DNA from 2 places in the Kribbella sp. NPDC023855 genome. Region 1 is predicted to be linked to the other one. Evidence: riboswitches for the same ligand, from Rfam matches in the RefSeq annotation. Region 1 holds a riboswitch; the other holds the start of a gene.

Region 1 (5,284 bases):
ACGCAGCCATCAACCCAACGGCGACAGTCGTCTTCCCAGCGCCCGACGAAGGCGCCGCCACCACAACCCGCGCAGTCACCTCGTCACCACTCGATGCCTTTCTGGCCCTTCTGGCCAGCGTCCATCGGATGCTTGACCTTGGTCATCTCGGTGACCAGGTCAGCGGCGTCGAGCAGCCGCTGGTCCGCGTTCCGGCCAGTGATCACGACGTACTGGTGGCCCGGGCGCGACGTCAGCGTCTCGACCACCTCGTCGACGTCGACCCAGCCCCACTTCATCGGGTAGGTGAACTCGTCCAGCACGTACAGATCGTGCGTCTCGGCGGCGATTCGGCGCTGGATCTCCCGCCAGCCCTCGACTGCGTCGGCGGCGTGGTCCTCCTCGGTGCCGGCCTTGCGCGACCAGCTCCAGCCCTCACCCATCTTGTGCCACTCGACCGGCCCGCCCTGACCTGTTGCCTCGTGCAACTGCCCGAGTGCCTTGAAGGCACTCTCCTCGCCGACCTTCCACTTCGCACTCTTGACGAACTGGAAGACGCCGATGTTCCAGCCCTGGTTCCAACCGCGCAGCGCCATCCCGAACGCCGCGGTCGACTTCCCCTTCATCTCCCCGGTGTGCACCATCAGCAGCGGCCGGTTCCGGCGCTGCCGGGTGGTCAGCCCGTCCTGCGGTACGACACTCGGCTGTCCCTGCGGCATCAGGCGGCGCTCCGATCGGTGACGGCGCGAACAAGATTGCCCGCGGCAACTTCTCCTAGGTCCAGGTACTCCGCGCCGAGGTCGGCGGCGAGCTCCGCGGCCAGCCCGAGCCGGACGCCACGACGCGGCTCGCAGTCGACCACGACCGACGCGATGCCCTGCTGAGCCAGCCATCCGGCGGCCTGCTTCGCCTTGGCGAACGCCTTGTCGCCGGCCGTCGCTCGGCCGTCCGTCACGAGCACCAGCAAGGGCCGCCGGCGCGGATCGCGGATCGCGGCGATCCGCAGTACATCGGAAGCCTTCAACAGGCCCTCCGCCAGCGGCGTGCGACCACCGGTCGGCAGAGACTCGAGCCGCCGTACTGCGGTTTCGACGCTGCCCGTCGGCGGAAGGGCAACGGTCGCGTCGGCTCCGGCGAAGGTGACCAGGCCGACTGTGTCGCGGCGCTGGTAGGCGTCGAGCAGGAGCGAGACGATCGCGGTCTTCACCTCGGTCATCCGCTTCTTCGTGCCCATCGAGCCGGAGGCGTCGACGCAGAAGAGGACGAGGTTGCTTTCCCGACCTTCGCGGACCGCGAGCCGTACGTCGGAGGAGCGGACGGCGAGACCGGGTCCTTTACGACCGCGACTGTGTTGGTGGGGAGCCGCGCTGCGGATGGTCGCCAGCAGGTGCGGGCGGCCCGATTCGCGACCGACGCGGGCGCGGTCGCCGACCACACGGCCGACCTCGGTCAGCGCTCTCGAACGCCGTCCGGCCACACCGGCTCCGGCGCCTTGCACGCTCAAAAGACGAGCCTTGTACGGCGTGGAGCTGGCGGCCACCTCACCCGTGGGCGCGGCACCGGAGTTGGCGTTCTCGCCCGGCTGCCCCGGGGTGCGGCCCGGCTCACCCTGGTCTGAATCGGTCGATGCGCTCGAGGCGTCGGGTCGGTTGTCGGCTGGGTCCGACGGATCGTCGGCGCCATCGTCGGTGTCTGTCGGTGGCGGCGTCTCGGGGCCATCGCCCTTGGAGCCGCCGTCCGGGCCGCCGTCGGAGCCGCCGCCTTCCGGGCCGCCGCCATCCGGGTCGTCGTCGGGGTCGGGGTCTGGCGGGGTGCTGTTCTGGATGGCTTGCTCGAGTTGGTCGTCGTCGAGGCCGGGAGCGTCGAAGGGGTTGCGGCGCTTGCGATGCGGCAGGGCGAGCTTCGCGGCGGCGCGGACGTCTTCCACCTCGACGACGGTCCGGCCCGACCAGGCGGCGTGGGCGACCGCAGTACGGGCTGTGACCAGGTCCGCGCGCATGCCGTCGACGTCGAACGAAGCGCAGATCTCGGCGATCTGGCGCAGCGCGGCGTCGGTGAGGATGACGTCGGAGAGGCGGGACTTGGCCTTGGCGATGCGCTCGGACAGTTCGGCCTGCGCACCGGAGTACTTGCTGATGAAGGCGATCGGGTCAGCCTCGTAGGCGAGACGGGCGCGCATCACCTCGACGCGGACGGCCGGGTCGCGGCTGGCGACCACGTCGACGGTCAGGCCGAAGCGGTCGAGTAGTTGCGGGCGGAGTTCGCCCTCTTCAGGGTTCATCGTGCCGACGAGCACGAAGCTCGCCGGGTGGGTGATCGAGACGCCGTCGCGCTCGACGGTCGCACGACCCATCGCGGCGGCGTCGAGGAGTACGTCGACCAGGTGGTCGTGCAGGAGGTTGACCTCGTCGACGTACAGGAGGCCGCGGTGCGCGGCCGCCAGCAGGCCGGGCTCGTAGACCGTGACGCCTTCAGAGAGTGCTCGCTCGAGATGCAATGACCCCAGAACACGATCCTCGGTAGCTCCCACCGGCAACTCGACCAGCCGAGCCGGTCGCGAAACCGCCTTCAGCTGTACGTCGCTGTCTGTTGGAGCGTGGGGCGCGTCGGGGCAGGTGAGGTCGGGGGCGGCGGGGTCGCAGGAGAAGCGACAGCCGTCGATTACCTCCACGGGCGGCAGGATCTCGGTGAGGGCGCGCACCGCGGTCGACTTAGCGGTCCCCTTCTCACCACGAATCAGCACGCCACCGATCGCCGGCGAAACCGCCGCGAGAATCAACGCCAGCTGAAGATCCCCCATCCCCACCACCGCAGTAAACGGAAACCCCATCCCCACCGCCCGACCGCCGGAAGAGCCGGACCCCGTCGCCACCGGCCGACCGCCGGCCGAGCTCGATCCCGTCCGCACCGGCCGGTTGCCGGACGAGCCGGAGTCCGTGGCCACCGGCGAACCGCTGGAGGAGCCAGACTCCGTGGTCAGGGGCGAACCGCCGGACGAGCCGGACTCCGTGGTCACCGGCGAACCGCCGGACGAGCCGGGCTCCGTGGTCACCGCGCGGTCGCTGGACGAGTCGGGATCCGTCGGCAGCGGACGGGCGTCGGGGGTGCTGGGATTTGTCGGAGCAGACCGCATGGGCGGTGGTTCCCTTCGTCCTGCGGGTGTCCACGCCCGCCTCGGCACTTGGCACGCCGGGCGCGCGGAGCGCTCCCTGACGGACGATCGCGGATGTCCTGGCTTCCGGACCTGAGCCCGGTCACAGTGGCGGGACCGCCCCGGAATCCAGCCCCGACAGGGCCGTCACCGGTGTTCCTCCACAACCGTCCCGGCGATCATTCCACACCACCCCCACCCCGGAAGCCCCCGGAGCAGGTGAGCGTCATCACCGGCGGGCACCCCGACGCCAAAGCAACCCACTGGCAACTCAGTTCCGCCACGCACACGAGGCCGACCCGGCGACCGGTGACGGCGCCGGAGTACGCGGACAACCCCGCCGGAGTACGCGAACACCCCACGCAAGCAGAACCCCGCCGTCAGAGCCCGACACACCGATGGCAACCAATTGCCACGCGGGTTACGCAAGCGAGGCAGTCCGCTCCATCCGAGGACGACGGCAGAGCGGTCCGCGCTCGCCTGACCCGCAGCGGCGGCGGGGCGATCGTCTAACTCACGGCGCCAGGCTGCGCCGCCCGCGCCCGTGCGGCGCCACCCGGGGCTGCCCCTTGGGCTTACTGCGAGGGGGTGGTGGCCGCCCACCCCCGGCTCACCCCACCCGGCCAGCGTGCCGCCCGGGTGGGTGCCCTCGGGTTGCCGGCACAGCCGGCTGCGGCCTTCTGGGGAGCCGCCTCGCTTGTTGCTCTTCAGTTGGTGGCTCGTGCGCGGTTGCTGCCGGGGGCGTCCGCTGTCGGGGTGGTGGGTGTTAGTTGGTGAAGGTGGCTGATAGGTGGGTGGCGGCTGAGGTGCCGGGGAGTTCTGTTACGCCGGTGAGGGGGGTGACGGTGATGTAGCCGTCGAGGAGGAGGGACTCGTCGGTGTCGGGTTCGGTGGGGGGTGGGAGGGTTCGCAGGGTGATGAGCTGGTCGCCGGTCGGGGTTGTTTCGAGGACCAGGCGGGAGCGTTCGTACGGCGCCAGGCGGGCCCAGCGGGCGCCTTTGAGTTCACTCACCGGTACGTCGGGCACGTTGACGTTGATCACCGTGCCGACCGGCTGCTCCCGGAGCCAGGTGAGCGCTTCCGCGGCGACGGCGCCCGCGGTTTCGAAGTACGAGGGATCCTCGGAGTCGATGCTGATCGCGAGCCCGGACAGCCCCTGGGTGGCGGCTGTCAGCGCGGCGGCGACTGTGCCGGAGTGGAGGATCGGGCCGATGTTGTGACCGTGGTTGATGCCGGACACGACGATGTCGGGTGACGGCCCGAAGGCGCCCAGCCGAGCCAGCGTCACCGCGATCCCCGGTGTCCCGTCGATGCCGACGAACCCGTTCTCGCCGACCTTCGACGCGATCCGCCGGCCGATCATCCGGGCTCGCGAAGACCCGACACCACTCTGGTCGTCCCAGGGCGCCACTACCTGTACTTCGTGGCCGGCCTCCTCGATGGCCGCGGCGAGCGCCTGGATACCCAGGGACTCGTAACCGTCGTCGTTCGTGACCAGGACTCGCAACTGTTCGGGCGCCATACCTCAACCCAATCACACCCCAGACACCCCGGCACCGACTCGCGCCGGCCCCGGACACCTCTGTACTGACTCGCGCCGCTCCAGACACCGGCGGCGGGTCAGCTCCCCGCCGTCATGAGAGCGACCACCGGGGCCCGGTGGTCGGCGCGCGGTAGCCCACCAACCCAGCAACTCCGAACAACCGGTCGCGATCGCGATGATGCGCAAGTCAACCCGTCAGGCTTCGAGCCCTGGGGCGTGGCGGATTCCTATGCCGCGGTTGCTGTCCCACCCCGCCCCGCTAGCCGTCTGGAGACTCGATGTCCGGATCCGGCCAACACTCATGGTGATCAAGCGGTTACGAAGGCTTGACGGGCGAGTGAGGGGCTCGGAACAATCCGAGGCGGCGGAAAGCGGTTGCCAACCCGTCCGCCACACCTCAGCCCCGCCCCGCCCAGCACTCCGCCCGCCCACTTCTCGGAGGCCCCTATGTCCACTCTTCGACGGCGCACTGCCGCCACGCTGCTCTCCCTAACAATGCTCGGCGCAGCGGCGCCAACGGCATCCCAGGCGGCCGGTCTGGCGGAGCAGCGAGAGCGGGCGGCCGAGAGTGCGAATGCCGACTGCGGCACCGGCACCTACCACGCAGAAGT
Region 2 (5,284 bases), on a different contig from region 1:
GACCTGAGGAGAGCCTTGTGAGCAGCATTGCCGAACTGCTGGTGGAGTCGCTGGCCGAGCACGGCGTCCGCTCCGTCTGGGGAGTCGTCGGTGACGCGCTCAACCCGGTCACCGACGCGATCCGGCGCGAGGACCGGATCGAGTGGATCGGCGTACGGCACGAGGAGGCTGGTGCCTTCGCTGCCGGCGCCCAGGCGGCCATCAGCGGGCGGCTGGGCGTCTGCATGGGGACAGTCGGCCCGGGAGCCATCCACCTGCTCAACGGCCTGTACGACGCCGCCAAGTCGCGGGTGCCCGTCCTTGCGATCTGCGGTCAGGTGCCGCGCGAGGAGATCGGCAGCGACTACTTCCAGGAGGTCAACAACGATGTGCTGTTCTCGGACGTCGCCGTGTTCAGCGCGACCGTGTCGACTCCGGAGCAGGCGCCCGGCCTGATCGAGCAGGCGGTCAACACGGCGCTTGCCGAGCGCGGCGTCGCAGTACTGTCGATCCCTGGTGACGTCGGCGGCCTCGAAGTACCGAAGGACACGCCAGTACCGCGGTTCCTGGAGCCTGCCTCGAACACTGTGCCGGACGCTGCGGAGCTCCAGAAGGTCGCGGCTGTGCTCAACGCTGCTGACAAGGTGACGCTGCTGGTCGGTATCGGGGCGCGGGAGGCGCTGACGGAGGTGCAGCAGCTCGCCAGCACGCTGGCAGCGCCCACGGTGCTCACACTGAAGGCAAAGGAGCGCTTCGAGGAGAACCTGCCGCAGGAGGTCGGCCAGTCCGGGCTGATCGGCAACCACGCGACCAAGGTGGCTTTCGACGGCTGTGACGTGCTGTTCCTGGTCGGGACCGACTTCCCGTACCGCGACTTCCTGCCGACAGGGAAGACCGTCGTACAGCTGGATCTGCGGGGCGACCACATCGGTAGGCGGGTGACGGCCGACCACGGGCTGGTCGGACATGCGCAGCCGACCCTGGCGCAGTTGCTGCCACTCCTGGAGCAGAAGAGCGACACAGGTCACCTGGACAAGGCCAGAGCGTCGTACGCCGCCTGGCGGAAGCGGCAGCAGCAGTTCACCGACCCTGCCTTCGACCGCAAGCCCAAGGGGCTGCTGCGGCGCAAGGTGGACAACCCGGATGCCCGGGTCCGGCCTGAGCTGCTGGCGGCCGCGGTTGACCGGCACGCGGCCGACGACGCGTTGTTCACCACCGACACCGGGATGTCGACGGTGTGGCTGTCGCGGTTCGTCCGGATGCGCGGCGACCGGCGGCTGGTCGGCTCGTACAACCTGGGCTCGATGGCCAACGCGATGCCGCAGGCGCTCGGGATGTCGGCGCTGGACCGCAACCGGCAGGTGGTCGCCTTCTGCGGTGACGGCGGGCTGTCGATGCTGCTGGGCGATCTGATCACCGCGGTGTCCTACGAGCTGCCGGTGAAGCTGGTGGTCTTCAACAACGGCCGGCTCGGCATGGTGAAGCTGGAGATGGAGCAGGTCGGGCTGCCGGAGTACGGGACCGAGCTGGCCAACCCGAACTTCGCGGAGGTCGCCAAGGCGATCGGGCTGACCGGCTTCCGGGTGGAGCAGCCCGGGGAGGTGGAGGGTGCGGTGGAGCAGGCACTCAAGACGCCGGGGCCGGTCCTGATCGACGTACTGACGAATGCCGACGAGATCTCGGTCCCACCGTCGCCGACCGTCCAGCAGACCTGGGGCTTCGCAATCGCCAAGACCAAGGAGTTCGTCGAGAGCCGCGAATAGGGCCAAGAAGTAGGCTCTGTGATCATGCGTACTCGTTCGGTGGTGGCTCTGCTCGGCAGTACTGCGTTGTTGGCCGGTTGTGGCGGCCCTGGTGGCGAGACCGCGCCCAGTGTCCCGCCACTCGTGTCCATCAGCACTACCCCGACTGAGACGCCTACACCGAGCGCGACGCCGAGTACGCCGCCTACCGCCAAGGTGGCGGAAACCCTGTGCGTGCGGATGGACCAGACGCTGGTGCAGACGACACTGGGCGTCCCGGTGGTGCAGATCCAGCTGAAGCCGCCCCCGGCGGAGTTCGGCTTCCCGACGTACGACGTGTGCCAGCTGGGGCTCAGCACGAGCCCAACCGGTCCCGTACTGCGGGTTGGCACGTCTGTCATGCCGGCGACTCCTGCGGACCTTGCCGCGGCCCGCAAGGCGTACGACGCGACCAAGGGCGAGCCGGCCAAGCCGGTGACGGTCGGCCAGGGTGGGTTCGGGACCAGCCGGTTCGTGGTGTTCCTGCTCGACGGGAAGCTCCGCAAGGTCAGCGGGCCGGCCGCGACGCTGGCGAAGTACGTAGTACTGGCCAACGAGGTGGCTCAGCAGGCTGACGGGCTGCCGGAGCCCGGGCCGCTCATCACCCGGCCGGAGTGCGAGCGCGGGACGCCGGCCGCGGCGAAGGTGATGGGCGCGGAGGCGGCCCTCCGGCGCGACGGCCAGACCGACGTGGGCGACATCGTCTGCGGCTGGATCACCAAGACCCGCGTGCTCTACACGACTGCCCGCCGGGTCGCCGATGCGGAAGCCGTCATCGCCCCCACCCGCAAGGCCGCCACCTCCCTCTCGATCCCCTTGGGCGACGAGGGCTACGTAGACACCGCCACCGGTCGCACCCTGATCCGCGTAGGGACCGGCAAGATCGTCGAGCTGGTCCCCCTCCCCGCCGGCACCGCCGACAAGGACGACATGGTCAAGCTCGCGCTCGCCACCTCCTCGCTCTACCGGTAGGTTGGCGGGGCCGTGGTGTTCGGGAAGCCGGTGTGATGCCGGCGCGGCCCTCGCCACTGTGATCGGGATGTACGTGGGTTGTTCCATTTCGGAGACCACTGGTCAGCACTGACTGGGAAGGTCAGACCCGCGAGCGCGGTACCCGTCAGCCAGGAGACCGGCCACAGCGCTGTCACACCGTCCACGAGGTGCTGGAGGCGCGCGTGAAAACGCTGGCTGCTGCTGCGCCAGCGGGTGTTCGCGGCGTACCAGCCGGCCATCGAGCTGGCGCACGCACTGGGCTGCTCAGCCAGGAACCCCGACTTCGTGCTCTCCGGGTTCAACGACGTCTCCAGCGCCACGGGCAGCGACTCGAGCGCAGGTCCAGCCGGAGGTCCAGAAGATCCTGGCCAACCCGGCCTACGCCAATCTCAAAGCGGTCCGGAACAAGCGCGTCGTACCGTGGCTGTTCGCCCATCACTCGGCGGGTGTCCGTGGCGCCAACTCCACCGAACTGATCGCGAAACTGATCCACCCCGACCTGGTCAAGTGACTCGGTCCTGGAGTGGCCGGGCCGCCGGTCTCCTGGCGGCCTGCGGGTTGTTGCTGGCCGTAGTGGTGCTTTCGCTTGTCGCAGGCAACCAGTGGTTCGGCCCGCACGACGTCTACGTCGCAGCGGCGGACTTCACCGGATCGGACAAGGACCGAGTGATCCGCTACTTACGCTTTCCCCGTACTGCGGCAGGCCTGCTGGCCGGCGCGGCACTCGGCCTGGCAGGCGCCGTGATGCAGGGGATCACCAGGAATCCACTGGCTGATCCTGGCATCCTCGGTGTCAACGCGGGCGCCGCACTGGCAGTCGTGGCTGCGATCGGCCTGCTCGGCGTCCAGTCGCTGACCGGCTATGTCTGGTTCGCGATGGGTGGCGCACTGATCGCGACCGTTGTTGTCTACCTCGTCGGCTCGGCCGGTCGCGGTGGCGCCACACCGGTGAAGCTCGCCTTGGCCGGCGCTGCGCTGACCGCGCTGCTCGGATCGATGACCTCGGCAATCACCTTGCTGGATCTGTCCACCCTGAACGAGTTTCGCTTCTGGGTCGCCGGCTCGTTGACCATGGCAACCAGCTCGATCATCGTCCAGGCCCTTCCTTTCATTGCTGTTGGCATTTTCTTGGCACTGCCCCTGGGACGTTCGCTCAACCAGCTGGCGCTCGGCGACGACCTCGCTGTCACGCTGGGAGCCAGAGTCGGCCTGGTCCGCGTCACGGCCGCCCTCGCCGTCGTACTGCTGGCCGGTACTGCGACCGCAATGGCCGGGCCCATCGCCTTCGTCGGACTCGCGGTCCCTCACGTGGCAAGGGCTCTGGCCGGTCCCGACTATCGCTGGATCCTTCCGTGGTCCCTTGTTCTAGCGCCAACCGTTCTGCTGCTGGCTGACATCGTCGGCCGACTGGTCGCCCGGCCCGACGAGCTGCAGGTCGGCATCATCACTGCCCTGATCGGCGCCCCGCTGTTCATCGCCCTCGTCCGCCGCCGCAAGCTGGCCGAGCTGTGAAGACATCGAGCGTCGTGGTCGCCGCGATCGCCTGGGCTGCCACCGCCGTGATCGCGGCGGTCTCGCTCACCCTGGCCGGACGCGTCGCCGGACTGCTGCCCGCCGGCGCCATCGGTGCCCTCCTGGTCGTCGCCTCGGATCTGCTGGCCCGCGAACTCTTCGCTCCCATCGCGCTTCCGGTCGGAGTCGTCACCGCGTTCCTCGGCGCTCCCTATCTGCTATTTCTCCTCACCCGAGCGAACCGAGCAGGCTGAGAATGCTTCGCCGATCGTCGCGACAGCTTCCGTGATCTCCGTCGGGGTGCGGGCGGCGTAGCCGAGCACGAGGCCCGGCGACCGGGGGTCCTGGCAATGCCAGGACAGCGGCTGGGTCTTCACGCCCCGATCGAGTGCGGCGGAGGCCAGGGTGAGATCGCTCAGGTCCGTCTCGTCGAAGGTGATGGTGAGGTGCAGACCAGCGGCCGCTCCGTGAACTGTTGCTGCTGGCAAATGGTTGCCGATGGCCTCGATCATCGCGTCGCGGCGGATCCGGTGCCGACGGCGGACGTAGCGGAGCTGGCGTTCCAGCTCTCCCGACTCCATCAGGTGGGCGAGGACGAGTTGTGGCAGGGCCGCGTTGCCGAGGTCCGCCTGCCGTTTCGCGCCGACCAGCGCCTCCCGGTACTGCGGTGGGGGCAGCATCCACCCGATCCGCAACGCTGGGGCGAGCAACTTCGAGACGCTGCCCATGTAGATCACGTGCTCCGCGAGCATCGCCCGCACCGCAGGCACCGGCGGCCGGTCGTACCGGTGCTCCGCGTCGTAGTCGTCCTCGAGGATCAACCCGCCATCAGTTGCCCACTGCATCAATTCCCGGCGCCGTTCACCGTCCAGTACTACGCCCGTCGGAAACTGATGCGCAGGCGTCACCATCACGGCCGGGGCGCCACTGTCGCGCAGTACGTCGACCCGCAGACCGTCCGCATCGACCGGGATCGGCGGTGTCCGCATTCCCCACAGCTGCAGGTGTTGCCGCGATCC

What was found. A riboswitch is a leader RNA that binds a small molecule or an ion and turns the genes downstream of it on or off. The one in region 1 is predicted to bind cobalamin.
Region 2: another riboswitch for cobalamin. It lies ahead of AB0F51_RS06845 (iron chelate uptake ABC transporter family permease subunit); the one in region 1 lies ahead of AB0F51_RS02010 (magnesium chelatase subunit D family protein).

What each region holds. Positions count from the first base shown of each region.
Region 1 is NZ_JBFAAA010000001.1:445,063-450,346, reverse strand. Features, by position in the region: gene AB0F51_RS02020 (cobyrinate a,c-diamide synthase) at 1-79, opposite strand, end outside; gene cobO (cob(I)yrinic acid a,c-diamide adenosyltransferase) at 84-698, opposite strand; gene AB0F51_RS02010 (magnesium chelatase subunit D family protein) at 698-2,779, opposite strand; gene AB0F51_RS02005 (hypothetical protein) at 2,952-3,227, shown strand; cobalamin riboswitch at 3,183-3,326, opposite strand; gene surE (5'/3'-nucleotidase SurE) at 3,897-4,652, opposite strand; gene AB0F51_RS01995 (hypothetical protein) at 5,121-5,284, shown strand, end outside.
Region 2 is NZ_JBFAAA010000002.1:230,979-236,262, reverse strand. Features, by position in the region: gene AB0F51_RS06860 (MFS transporter) at 1-7, shown strand, start outside; gene AB0F51_RS06855 (thiamine pyrophosphate-dependent enzyme) at 18-1,742, shown strand; gene AB0F51_RS06850 (hypothetical protein) at 1,767-2,732, shown strand; cobalamin riboswitch at 2,729-2,913, shown strand; gene AB0F51_RS06845 (iron chelate uptake ABC transporter family permease subunit) at 3,261-4,265, shown strand; gene AB0F51_RS06840 (iron chelate uptake ABC transporter family permease subunit) at 4,262-4,519, shown strand; gene AB0F51_RS06835 (PLP-dependent aminotransferase family protein) at 4,484-5,284, opposite strand, start outside.